3 regions of the Yersinia massiliensis genome follow, and region 1 is predicted to be linked to each of the others. Evidence: predicted binding sites of a transcription regulator. Region 1 holds the regulator's gene; each other region holds the start of a gene.

Region 1 (4,657 bases):
TCACTGATATAACCTTCTTCACGCAGTGTGCCCACCAACGTTGAGAAGACGGCTTTATCAAAGAATTCAGGTGCGTTAATGCCATGCAGAACTGACAAACGTTGCGCCATGATACGGCTCTCTTTCTCCAGCGCCCCACGATTGATACTTGGATTTGCACTGAGTAACGACAGCGTAATCGCGTAACGTTGCAGTGTTTCTCGGACACCCGCAGCCAATAATTGCAGTGGACGAATACGGGCTGGATTCAGCACCAACTCATTCCCTTTGTCGCAAATAAGCTGCTGACGCGCCAGTTCATCAACCAAGGTATCCAGCGTATGCGGTAACTGCTCTTTGCTGTAATGCAGGAACAATTCGGCTTTTAGCATCGGATAAATCATGCCAATCTGACGCAGCAACTCAGCGCGAGTAATGCGGCGGTGGTACATCACCATGCTGGCAATCAGCGACGGTAACATCAGCAAGTGCTGGATATTATTGCGGTAATAAGTCATCAGCACGGCTTGTTCCCGTGGCAGGATGATGATGTCACCGATATTGTCTTTCTCCACCTCGAACTTATTCATATTCAAGGCGTGATTCAGTAACTCTTCCGGCGTTTTATCCGGAACAGTGACGTCTTTCGCGTAAGGTACGTTGCGCATCAATTGCAGGTAGCAATCGAGTTGCTCAAGTAACTGCTCGCGAGTCAGTGAGCGCTGGCGTGAGGCCAATAATGCGGTAGAGCAGAGGTTCATGGCGTTTGCCGCTGCCGCATTGTTGATTCTAACCATGATCTTGCCAGCCAAATCATTCACTGCTGGTGTCAGCCAAGTTGGACGCTGTGCTTCAATCGGATCGATAGCATCCCGCCATTGCGGCACATTCGTGTTCAAGTAGGTGGTCAGCGGAATGGGTTCACCAAAGTTAACATAGCCCTGACCGAGATTACGTAACTTGCGCAAGCCACGTAGCATCTGCAGTAAGTTCTCTTTCTCTTTGGTCGCACCACGCAGTTCTTTGGCGTAAGTGCCCACTTCCATGACATGCTCGTAGCCAATATAAATGGGCACTAAGGTAATGGGGCGTGACCCACCACGAAGCATGGCCTGAATGGTCATCGACAGCGTGCCGGTTTTAGGCTCTAACAAACGACCCGTGCGTGAACGGCCGCCTTCAACAAAGTATTCTACCGAATAGCCACGCGTAAACAGCTCACCCAAATACTCACGGAACACCGTTGAATAGAGTTTATTGCCTTTAAAAGTACGGCGGATAAAGAACGCACCCAAACGGCGGAAAATCGGGCCAGCAGGCCAGAAGTTAAGGTTAATACCGGCAGCAATATGAGGAGGTACTAACCCTTGATGATAGAGCACGTAGGAGAGCAGCAAATAATCCATATGGCTGCGATGGCAAGGCACATAAACAATCTCATGGCCATCTTGCGCCAACTGCCGTACTCGCTCAGCGTTATGGACGTTGATGCCTTGATACAGGCGGTTCCATGTCCAGCTCAATACCCTGTCAGATAGACGTACGGCTTCATAAGAGAAGTTTGCCGCAATCTCTTCCATCAACGTAATGGCATTTTGCTGTGCTTTCTCGTGGGATATTTTTTTAGTCCGCGCTTCATCGGCAACGGCTTTTTCAATCGCTTTAGAGGCCAGCAGCTTATTGAACAGATCCTGACGGGCTGGCAAACTTGGGCCGACCGCCGCCAAACGCTGACGAGAGAAGTGCATCCGCGCCACGCGAGCCAGTTTATGAGCGATTGTTTTATCTGTGCCATGCTCACTGGCCATCCGGCGCAGTGACACCGTGGTTGAGAACCGGACAAAACTATCGCGGCCTAGCCACAAGACAGCAAAGAACTTCTCAACGCCGTTCAATACCCGCAGATGAGGTGTGCCGTGACCTTCGCGCCCAGGTGAGCGACCAAACATCACGGAAACCGGTAGCATCTGGATATCTAATTCCGGATTATTACGATGTAAATCCAAATAATCGTGGAATAACTTCACTGACTCTTGTTTTGGTGCGTAATAGCGAAAGACCCTTGGACCATTATCGATAAAGACATGGCTTGGGAGTTGTACGCCATCAATTTCCAATGGAATCAAAGGGTCGGGCAGATCTTGTGCCTGACATTGCGCTCGCAAAGTCAGCAAATCTGCCTTGGAATTATAAGGTAAAACGTACAGAATTGGACGAGATGGGTCTAACCCTAACTCAGTCACAGGATCTGCCGGAATAACCTTGCTTTTTACCAACAATTTAAGTGGTAAATTCAATAACTTATAATATATTTTACGCCAACCTGACATGACAACTTGAAGCCTCTTGTTAGCAATTCATCGCAAGGATACCAGAAACTGGTTTTTAGATCTGTGGTGATGAGACAACAGAAAGCGGTAAAAATCATCATCTCCTTAAGATAAAGGCAATAAAACATGGCAAATCAGTTAACAGGGCTAACCCGAATCTACAAAGCAGCGGGTTATTCTGCGAAAGGCTTAATCGCAGCTTGGCACAATGAAGCGGCTTTTCGCCAAGAGGCTGTCGTTGCGCTCGTGGCTATCATACTGGCGTTCTGGCTAGATTTAGATGCTGTAGCCCGCATTTTATTGATTGGTAGCGTTGTTCTAGTGATTATTATTGAAGTTATCAATAGTGCAATTGAAGCGGTAGTCGACCGTATCGGCAGTGAGTTTCATGAGCTATCCGGCAGGGCTAAAGATATGGGCTCTGCTGCCGTGTTTTTAGCTGTTCTGCTGGCTATTTTTGTCTGGATATCTGTACTTTGGCACCATTTGAGTTGACGCTATGGCGCATAAAGCCGCGGCGAGTTCACAACAGGACACAATTAAGCTGTGATTAATCCCTGTTTTTATTCACTCTTTGGTTCCCAATATCCGCTTACCTGTATATACTCACAGCAAAACTGTATAAACAAACAGGGGGCGGAATGAAAGCACTTACGACCAGACAGCAAGAGGTTTATGACCTGGTGCGCGATCACTTGGCGCAAACTGGTATGCCACCGACCCGTGCTGAAATTGCGCAGCGTCTGGGATTTCGTTCTCCTAACGCTGCTGAAGAGCATTTAAAAGCATTGGCCCGTAAAGGCGTGATAGAGATTGTCTCTGGCGCTTCGCGTGGCATTCGTTTGCTGATGGAAGAAGAAGAGGGCCTGCCACTGATTGGGCGGGTTGCTGCAGGTGAACCACTGCTGGCACAGCAACACATCGAAGGGCACTATAAAGTTGATCCTTCAATGTTTAAGCCGAGCGCAGATTTTCTGCTGCGGGTTAATGGAATGTCGATGAGAGATATCGGTATTCTGGATGGCGATCTACTAGCCGTACATAAAACGCAGGATGTGCGGAACGGGCAAGTGGTTGTGGCACGTATCGATGATGAAGTGACAGTAAAACGCCTTAAAAAGCAGGGTAGCATCGTACAGCTGCTGCCAGAGAACAGCGAGTTTGAGCCGATCGTCGTTGATCTGCGCGAACAAAGCTTCACCATTGAGGGATTGGCTGTTGGCGTCATCCGTAATGGGGACTGGATCTGAATTAATTGACCGCAATATACCCTTCCCATCAGAAGGGTATATTATCCATTTCCCTACAATCTTTCTTATCATATTTAAATTGAGAGCATTCCGATAATACATTATTACCTGCTGTTTTAACTGAATATTCTCAGTCGCTATTTTTGCTTTCTTGATCTAAATCCAGTCATTAATATCAACCAGCCTTTAATTATCAGTCTCCTCTGCTATAGTTATTCCTACGATAAATATTTCTACTGATGCTTAAATAAGTTAATAACTATAAATTATTAGTTTATATAGATGGCGTTAGATGCTTATTAATATGGAAAATATTTATCGTGTTGAATTAAATAAACTGACTAATCCAAAGATTACGGAGATATCATGAACAAAGATCAAGCTGACGGTAACTGGAAGCAGTTTAAAGGTAAAGTGAAAGAGAAATGGGGTAAGCTGACTGACGATGACCTGACGGTTATTGAAGGAAAGCGTGACCAACTGGTCGGTAAAATCCAGGAGAAATACGGCTATCAGAAAGAGCAGGCTGAGAAAGAAGTGAAGGCCTGGGAAGACCACAGCAAATATCGCTGGTAGTCACATCACTAAATGGAATTAATCTGATATCGATACAAATGATTCGAATTTCTGCATGCTAGAATAATCACTATTAATTAAATAAGCCTCATATCGGTTGTTTAACTAAATTTATTATTCAATCATCTTTGATGATGCATGTTAATAATAGAGTCTATATTAGGATTTTCATTGGAATGATTGTTTGTATCGACGCGACACAAGGATGTGTCTCATATTTGCTGGTCATGGCTAATATTAAAAATAAGGCTGCCGTGATATCGACGACAGCTTAAACGAGATTCTTGGGCGTTGCTCTCTTTTGCCTCAATCACTTCTTTTTTGCCACAATTGAGTGGTCATGATCGCAATGATCATGGCTTTCACACGCTTCGATTACCCCGCATTCAGCACATAAACCATGCGCTTCAACCACACTATGACGCAGCGTAAAACCAGACTGTTTTGCTAATTGTGCCAATGCTTCTTCGATACCCACCGTAGTACGTTCAGTCACTATCTTGCACCTATCGCAGATAAAGA
Region 2 (4,657 bases), 2.3 Mb from region 1:
TGCAGCTCTCACAATCCATACTAATGCGGCAAAAGTATCAACATGACCCTCGTTTCGAACGTGCCTTCACTTTTTTAGATGCTGCATTGGCCAGAGAGCTCGCTAATAATGAACACGCGCAGCAAGTTAAGGCGCTATCACATTTACTGAAAAACTTGCGGGCAATTGATGCACAACTGGCGGGAATTGAGTCAGAACAGGACTTAGCAGAAGACCCTCAACCAGAAAGCCGTTTATCTGACGATCGTCTGACTGGGTGGAGTGATATCAAGCTACGGATTAGCCGCCACCTGACACCAAAATCAGCACTGTTTCGCCATGCTATTCGGATGTCCCTTGTACTCTGTGTCGGCTATGCCTTTATCCAAGTTACCGGCATGCGCCACGGTTATTGGATCTTGCTAACCAGCCTGTTTGTCTGCCAACCCAACTATAATGCTACCCGTCGCCGCCTCGCACTTCGTATCATCGGGACGTTAGCTGGGATACTCATTGGCTTACCTATCCTCTATTTTGTGCCCTCTATTGAAGGGCAGTTAATCCTGATCGTCATTACGGGTGTATTGTTTTTTGCCTTCCGCAATGTTCAATATGCCCACGCCACAATGTTCATCACCTTATTGGTTTTGCTCTGCTTTAACTTGTTAGGCGAAGGATTTGAAGTCGCTGCACCACGTGTATTCGATACCTTACTCGGATGTGCTATTGCCTGGGTTGCCGTGAGTTTTATCTGGCCAGACTGGAAGTTCCGTCAACTCCCGACCGTCGTTCACAAAACATTGAATGCGAACTGCCGCTATCTCGATGCTATTTTGGTGCAATATTATCAAGGCAAAGATAATAGTCTGCCCTACCGTATTGCGCGCCGAGATGCACATAATTGCGATGCCGAACTCGCTTCTGTCATTTCAAATATGTCCGCTGAGCCCAAAAACAATCCAGAAACCCAAGAAGCAGCATTCCGCTTACTCTGCCTAAACCACACCATGCTCAGTTATATTTCTGCATTAGGTGCTCACCGCGAGAAACTGACGAATACGGCCACATTGAATTTACTCAATGATGCTATTTGTTATGTCGAGGGCACACTTGAGCAAGAGCAACCTGACAGCACACAAATGTCTCAAGTATTAACCGGCTTATCTACCCGGCTGCAAGAGTGCAATCCTGAGCCGGAGAGTAAAGACCAATTGGTGTTGCAGCAGATTGGCTTACTGCTTGAACTGTTACCTGAACTGAGTGAACTGAATAAACGTATCAGTCAGACCGGATAACTTTGTCTATCAGACAATAAAAGCGCCATGGGCTGATTTTTATTAGCCCATGATCAGGCTGTTTCATACATTGCGCCGATGTGTATTTCAAACCATTCAATCAGCTCAACTCGTATCATTAGTGGCAGAGCAGCGTAGTGATAGCCACTAATAGCCCCCGCTAGCGACAATAATATGTTTATCCCGAGCGAGCCTCGCAAAGCGCGTAATTTAAGGTAACACCGCTTTGCGCCTTCAAGGCGTAAATCTGATGCATTTTTGATACCGACTCGCCATAACAGGCGTTCGAGGCTGGCGCTCAGATTAGGTAAATCCTTCAGCCGAACAGTTGGCCCTTTTTTGCTTAAAATCTCAGTTTTAGCTTCTTCGTAAGCCCGCTTGGCAAAATGGCATAATGTCCGTTCGTCATCCCAAAGATAAGTATCCACCCTGTAATAGCGCAGTAGGATCGGCGCTCCGCGTTTGGCATAAACAAGGTTCGTCATCCCTCTGGCACGAAAGACTCCCTCGACCTGATCATTCGCCCGCAAATACAGTTCTCCCTCAGAAACGACCGCAAACATAATCCCATTAGCCAATAGGCTATAGCCGCCAAATTGTGAGCGGACCGTGATCTGACCTAAAAAATCAAAACAATCTCGTGCTTGCATGATTTTGTTTTCTGATGCGTTTTTCATGACTACTCCTTTAGTAAAAATCCGAACTAACGTCCCTATTCAGTTGCAATAAGTGTAAGAGGAACAACTAATTAAAAAATACTTAAAATGGATTACCGAGCCAAATACAAAATGAATTTGCACGGATTTACTTCACAATTATGCGAAGCGTCTTGTAAAAATTTAGTTGATCTTCTAACAAACAGTGACTACTGTATATGCATACAGCACACTACAGGCGAGGTTAATCATGCGCACTCAATCACTTAAACCTTATCAAGCTAATTATCATTCTCTTGTTACCAGCGATGCCGTGGAAAGAGTTGATGCACCATCAGATTGTGGTCTTATCAGTGAACTTGTGTACAGTGCAAACCAGCCTGCAGTAACCCAGTTATTGCTTCCTTTATTACAACAACTCGGTAAACAAGCTCGGTGGCTTTTATGGTTAACACCACAACAGAAATTGAGTCGTTTGTGGTTACAACAGTCCGGCCTACCCGCAAGTAAAGTCGTTCAAGTAAGACAAATCAGCCCATTATCGACTGTCGATGCGATGGAAAAAGCATTATTGACGGGAAATTACAGTGTCGTACTGGGTTGGTTACCTGAGTTATCAGATGATGATCGTGCTCGTTTACATTTAGCGGCAAAGCTAGGAAATACTTACGGGTTTGTTATGCATCCGCTAAATGACACAAAAACGGTTCAAGGACAGTGCGCAACGTTAAAAATTCATTCTTCTTTGTATCATTAAGTGAATTTAGGATTTATCCCATGAATTATTACAATTTTTAGCGCTTCCCACTATAAAACCATTATAAAGCGAGTCGGAATGCGGCTTTCAGCAGAAAATATCGAGGTTGAAAAGCCGTTTTTTACGGCTAAATCGTTAAAGAACATGCACTATTTCGCGTTTTTTTCAGGCAGATTATTACATCAGACTTGTAAGTTTCTCGCCACGTTGTAGACTTTACTTCGCTAAGGTTGCTCTAGAATGCCAAATCATACTGGCAACGTGATTAACGGGAGCGTTTAAACCTTAACGAAGAATTTTAACCAAGGGCTTGGCTTTTAAAAGCTCATTGCCTATTTGGATGATAACGAGGCGTAAAATGAAAAAGACAGCTATCGCATTAGCAGTGGCACTGGCAGGTTTCGCTACAGTAGCGCAAGCCGCACCGAAAGATAACACCTGGTACACCGGTGGTAAACTGGGCTGGTCTCAGTTCCAAGACACGGGTTCCATCATTAATAATGACGGCCCAACTCATAAAGACCAAGTCGGTGCTGGTGCGTTCTTGGGTTACCAAGCAAACCAATACCTGGGCTTTGAAATGGGTTACGACTGGCTTGGCCGTATGCCTTACAAAGGCGACACTAACAATGGCGCTTTCAAAGCACAAGGCGTTCAGTTAGCTGCTAAACTGAGCTACCCTGTAGCACAAGATCTGGACGTTTACACTCGTCTGGGTGGTCTGGTATGGCGTGCAGACGCTAGCGGTTATAACGCTGCTACCGATACACGCGCTACAGCGCACGACACTGGTGTTTCTCCACTGGTTGCTCTGGGTGCAGAATACGCTTGGACCAAAAACTGGGCAACCCGTATGGAATACCAATGGGTTAGCAACATCGGTGATAAAGCTACCGTTGGTGCTCGTCCAGACAACGGTCTGCTGAGTGTTGGTGTTTCTTACCGTTTCGGTCAGGATGATGTAGCAGCACCAGTAGTTGCTCCAGCTCCAGCGCCAGCGCCAGTTGTTGATACTAAGCGTTTCACGCTGAAATCTGACGTACTGTTCGCTTTCAACAAGTCAACGTTGAAACCAGAAGGCCAGCAAGCTCTGGACCAACTGTACGCACAGCTGAGCTCTATCGATCCTAAAGACGGTTCTGTTGTGGTTCTGGGCTTTGCTGACCGTATCGGTCAACCAGCTCCTAACTTAGCTTTGTCTCAGCGTCGTGCTGACAGCGTGCGTGATTACCTGGTTTCTAAAGGTATCCCTGCTGACAAAATCACCGCTCGCGGTGAAGGCCAAGCAAACCCAGTTACAGGCAACACTTGTGACAACGTGAAACCACGTGCTGCTCTGATCGAGTGCCTGGCACCAGATCGTCGCGTAGAGATCGAAGTTAAAGGCTACAAAGAAGTTGTAACTCAGCCACAGGCTTAAGTTTACTTCTTTCGTAAAAAACCCCGCATTGCGGGGTTTTTTTTATTCTCGCTGCAGTCTGATTATTTCTCTTTACCCAAAATATCCTGTAAGTCCTGCTTCAGCGATGACATCTGGTTAGCGTATTTCTCTTTACGCTCAGCATCTTCAATTAACTGAACAACTGTCTCCGAAAGCGTATTACCACGACGACGAGCGAGAGCAGCTAAGCGTTGCCAAACCAGAAATTCCAAGTCGATTGATTTTTTTCGAGTATGCTGATGCTCTGCGTTAAAATGCCGCTTGCGCCTGGCGCGGATAGTTTGCTTCATTCGCGTGGTGAGTCGCAGATTCATATGAGCATCAATCCACTCCAACACCTTCACTGGCTCACTTTCCAGCTTCATCAGTTGCTCCACAGCATCTGAGGCAGCACTGTTTTCGATGTGTCGGGTAATGGCCTCACCTTCGCGGTGTTTTTTGACCAAATATGCCCATTTCCAACCACTTTCTAGATTTTCCAGTTGTTGATATTTCATCGTGAGCTCTTTAGTGACGGCGTAACTTAAAC
Region 3 (4,657 bases), 2.2 Mb from region 1:
TTCCTCAGACTCCATCCCCAAATAGCGGGCAGATGCGCCAGTTGCGATAATTAACGCATCGCAAGTGTATTCATCGCTATCACCAAATAGGCGGAAGGGGCGATTTTTCAAATCAACACTGTTGATATGATCGAACAGAATTTCTGTCTGGAATTTTTCAGCATGCTCATGCATCCGGTCCATCAGTGCTGGGCCGGTGAGTCCTTCGGGATCGCCGGGCCAGTTTTCGACGTCAGTTGTAGTAGTTAACTGACCACCTTTTTCCATTCCGGTAATCAATACAGGTTTTAGGTTAGCGCGTGCTGCATAAACTGCCGCGGTATAACCTGCAGGGCCAGAACCCAGAATAATCAATTTGCTATGTTTAGCCGTGCTCATGAATACCTCTTTCCCACAATGGCGGACAATATTAGCGATTGTAGGGAAAATTGTGCATGAAAAAAAGCAGACAAAAATGTTGATAGCGATTTGTTTGATAGGCAATGCCTATTTAATAGACTAAATGTATTGAGAATCGGCAGTTACCGGATAAGAAAATTAAGTTTGGTGACAAATTGGACCAAAATTGATTTCTACGTTATGGAAAAAAAAACCTGAAAAAGCGTTGACCCCATAAAGAATGTGGCTTGTGAGCCAATGCGCCTAAAAAAAGCTGTCTTAGATAGAGAGAAATTTGCACCATTTTATCGCAAATAAGCGGTGAAAAAATAGCTAAGTGAAGGGGGCTGAGATTTTAATTCTGGCACGTTCTACTGATTTAACTTCTTTTACTTTGACAATCGGCTGCGCATTTGCGAAAACATCATAGGAAGAAGAAATTATCTGCGCGCCATAATTTCAGTTTTGGTGTCACTGACATCAAGCGAAAACCCTGGAATGTTTTCGATTAATACTGGATGGCATGTGGAGTCAGTTATCGAATAACCGTAGGGGGGATGTATCTGCGGTTGTTTGTGATGCGCTATCTCTTCCTCAACGCTAATAATCATCGAGTACCTCGCATACAGTTGGACAGACAGGGTGTGAGTTAACAACGTGTTGATATATTTGCATAAAACAGGCTGCGGGTCGTGGTTTGTAGCAAGCTCTAAAGGTCCTTACATTTAGGGTATGCCGCAGACTCAAGGAAATTAAGAGAGACTATAAGATGATAGATAATAAAAAACGGCCGGGGAAAGAGCTTGATCGTATTGATCGTAACATCCTGAATGAATTACAAAAGGATGGGCGAATCTCTAACGTAGAGCTTTCAAAACGAGTAGGATTGTCACCAACACCATGTCTAGAGCGAGTTCGCCGTTTAGAGCGTCAGGGCTTCATCCATGGTTATACCGCACTGCTTAATCCACAATATTTGGATGCATCATTGCTGGTTATTGTTGAGATTACTCTGAATCGTGGTGCTCCGGATGTGTTTGAGCAATTTAATGCTGCTGTAAAAAATCTTGAGGAAATTCAAGAGTGTCACTTGGTGTCAGGCGATTTCGACTATTTGTTGAAAACCCGTGTACCTGATATGTCCGCTTACCGTACCTTACTCGGTGAGACCTTGCTTCGCCTACCGGGCGTGAACGATACCCGTACCTATGTGGTCATGGAAGAAGTGAAGCAGAGTAACCGCCTTGTGATTAAAACGCGGTAAACAGGCAGGTGCAAAACCTGAGTAATTTGGTTACACTCCTGTTTATTCATACAGTTTCAACGCCGGGAGGGTTCTCGGCGTTGTTACTCATACCAGTTAACAGGAACCTGGAGAGCCTTTCTTGAGCCAGGAATATACAGAAGACAAAGAAGTTACTCTGAAAAAGCTAAGCAGCGGGCGTCGTTTGCTTGAGGCTGTTTTGATTGTGGTAACCCTTCTTGCAGCCTACTTAATGGCAGCGCTGCTGAGTTTTAATCCTTCGGACCCCAGTTGGTCCCAAACTGCTTGGCACGAACCTATCCACAATCTTGGTGGGGGTATAGGTGCGTGGATGGCCGATACGCTGTTCTTTACCTTTGGTGTTTTGGCTTATGCAATCCCAGTCATTATGGTGATGTTGTGCTGGGCAGCATTTCGCCAGCGCGATGCCAGTGAGCATGTTGATTACTTTGCACTTTCATTACGCCTTATAGGCACATTAGCCCTCATTTTAACGTCATGCGGCTTGGCTGCGCTTAATGTTGATGATCTCTATTACTTCGCTTCGGGTGGGGTGATTGGTAGCTTATTTAGTAATGCTATGTTGCCGTGGTTTAATGGTGTGGGAGCAACACTGACGCTGCTTTGTATTTGGGCTGTTGGCTTAACGCTCTTTACCGGTTGGTCTTGGTTGGTCATCGCTGAAAAAATTGGTGGTGTGGTCTTAGGTTCACTGGCATTTATGACTAATCGTTCTCGTCGCGAAGAGCGCTACGACGATGAGGATGGCAGTGACTATGTAGATGATGACCAGACTAACGAGCAAGAAAAAGACTCGGTGGCGAAAAAAGCCGTGGCAGCAGGCGCTGTAACAGCTAGTGCGCTAGCGGCAAATTCAGCTTATGCCGATGCGGATGATGTCCTCTTTTCAGCACCTTCTGTGACTGATGAGCCATTACCGTTAACTGAAAATGACGATGAATATGATCCTTTACTGAGTTCGCTACGTGCTACAGAGAGTGATGATTCCTCAGCGTTAGTGGCGGCTCCTGCACAGGTCGCTACTCCCCCTGTTCTGAGTTATGAGGATGCTAGTCATAATGATACTGCTCATACTCATGCCCTAAACTCCTTGGTTACTAACAGTCTGGTTTCACCAACTGACAATGTCTCCGCGACACCCCCGCTGTATTCTTTTGAAATACCAGAAGAATCATCCACTCCAATCCCGCGTCGTGACATCATGTCACCGGCTGAACGCCATGACCCTCAAATGGGGTCATGGGAGACACCAGCAGAACAGACCCGTCATTCGCCATTTGATTTTTCAACCGCGCAGCGTCATAGCGATCAGGTGGACAACTTGCTTTCTATGAATCCTGGGGTAGGGGCTGGTCTTGAGGGCCTCACTGCTGCGGATGTGGCCGCGGGTATGGCATCGCCATCTAACCCAATTTCGGTTGCTGGAGTAGTTGGTGCAAGTACGGTAGCCGCGACATTTATGCCAGCATTTACGGCGACCAGCGATAGCAGTTCGCAAGTTAAGCAAGGGATTGGTCCAGAATTACCGCGGCCGAATCCGGTACGTATTCCAACGCGACGTGAATTGGCCTCTTACGGCATTAAGCTGCCTTCGCAGCGTATCGCTGAACAGGAACAACGTGAGCAGCATGAAGAAGAAGCACAAAACGCCCAGGTAAATGCAACGTCATTTGATCCTCAAAGTGAGTCAGAGGATGATGCTGCGCTGCAACAGGCAATATTACGTCAAGCCTTTGCTGACCAACAATCAGCGCGCTATGGCCAACCTGATGCTGCTGGCGTTAATATTTTCTCCGCGCCAGAGCCTGAAGATGAACAAGCTCTGCAAGAGGCTGCATTGCGACAAGCGTATGCTGCACAACAGCAACAACGGTATAGCACCACGCAAAGTGAAGATGCTGCTCATCATGAAAATAACCTTTATAGTCGTGAAATCGAGAATAGCGAAAGCAGTGCAGCTGAACGAGTTCAGCCTGTCGATACCCACAGCGCGTTCACTTTCTCGCCAATGGCTGATTTAGTTGATGAGAGCCCGCGTGAGCCTCTATTCACGCTTTCTGCTCAGAGTGAGTCCGTTGCTGAGAACAGCACTTTTTCGTCAGATCACTCGGAGCAAGAGCCGCCACATCAACATGTATCTGGGTATCAAGCGCATTCAGAGCCAGCAGCACCGGCTCAATCTGCTTATTCTTCAGCTAATACACACTCTTCAGCTAATACGTACTCCGCGTACACACCACCAGCGGTGGCACCGACTTATACCGCACCAGTACCGCCGTTGGTTTCTCAACCCACAACACCGGTGCAATCAATACCACCAAGCCAAGCTGCTCCTTCTGTCGAACCGACGCCAGCGATGGATAGCTTGATTCACCCATTCTTGATGCGAAATGACCAGCCTTTGGTCAAACCGACGACACCATTACCGACACTCGACCTGCTTTCTTCACCGCCAGCGGAAGAAGAACCAGTTGATATGTTTGCATTAGAGCAAACAGCACGTTTGGTTGAAGCGCGTTTGGGCGATTATCGCGTGAAAGCCGAGGTGGTTGGTATTTCTCCGGGGCCTGTCATTACTCGTTTCGAGCTAGATCTGGCTCCGGGCGTTAAAGCTTCGCGTATTTCGAATCTTTCCCGTGATTTGGCACGATCACTTTCTGCTATTGCCGTGCGTGTTGTGGAAGTGATTCCTGGCAAACCTTATGTTGGGCTTGAACTGCCAAACAAACACCGTCAAACGGTTTACCTGAGAGAAGTGCTTGATTGCGCTAAATTCCGTGATAATTCTTCTCCTCTGGCTATCGTGCTCGGTAAAGACATCGCAGGGCAACCGGTGGTGGCTGATTTAGCCAAAATGCCTCACTTGCTGGTAGCCGGTACGACTGGCTCGGGTAAATCGGTTGGGGTGAATGCGATGATCCTCAGCATCTTGTATAAAGCGACGCCAGATGAAGTGCGTTTTATCATGATTGACCCGAAAATGCTTGAGTTGTC

What was found. Region 1 encodes LexA, which represses DNA repair genes until DNA is damaged. Its sites were predicted from a motif close to TNCTGTATGTACATACAGNA; they were not measured.
Region 2: the regulator LexA is predicted to act here: its motif matches at 2,141-2,160, upstream of sulA (SOS-induced cell division inhibitor SulA).
Region 3: the regulator LexA is predicted to act here: its motif matches at 1,679-1,698, upstream of DA391_RS14470 (DNA translocase FtsK 4TM domain-containing protein).

What each region holds. Positions count from the first base shown of each region.
Region 1 covers NZ_CP028487.1:344,711-349,367, forward strand. Annotated here, with positions in the region: gene plsB (glycerol-3-phosphate 1-O-acyltransferase PlsB) at 1-2,309, opposite strand, end outside; gene DA391_RS01570 (diacylglycerol kinase) at 2,436-2,804, shown strand; gene lexA (transcriptional repressor LexA) at 2,951-3,559, shown strand; gene DA391_RS01580 (CsbD family protein) at 3,926-4,135, shown strand; gene zur (zinc uptake transcriptional repressor Zur) at 4,446-4,657, opposite strand, start outside.
Region 2 covers NZ_CP028487.1:3,015,324-3,019,980, forward strand. Annotated here, with positions in the region: gene yccS (YccS family putative transporter) at 1-1,274, shown strand, start outside; gene DA391_RS14195 (TfoX/Sxy family DNA transformation protein) at 1,328-1,951, opposite strand; gene sulA (SOS-induced cell division inhibitor SulA) at 2,181-2,687, shown strand; gene ompA (porin OmpA) at 3,046-4,107, shown strand; gene matP (macrodomain Ter protein MatP) at 4,170-4,625, opposite strand.
Region 3 covers NZ_CP028487.1:3,089,814-3,094,470, reverse strand. Annotated here, with positions in the region: gene trxB (thioredoxin-disulfide reductase) at 1-378, opposite strand, end outside; gene lrp (leucine-responsive transcriptional regulator Lrp) at 1,148-1,642, shown strand; gene DA391_RS14470 (DNA translocase FtsK 4TM domain-containing protein) at 1,764-4,657, shown strand, end outside.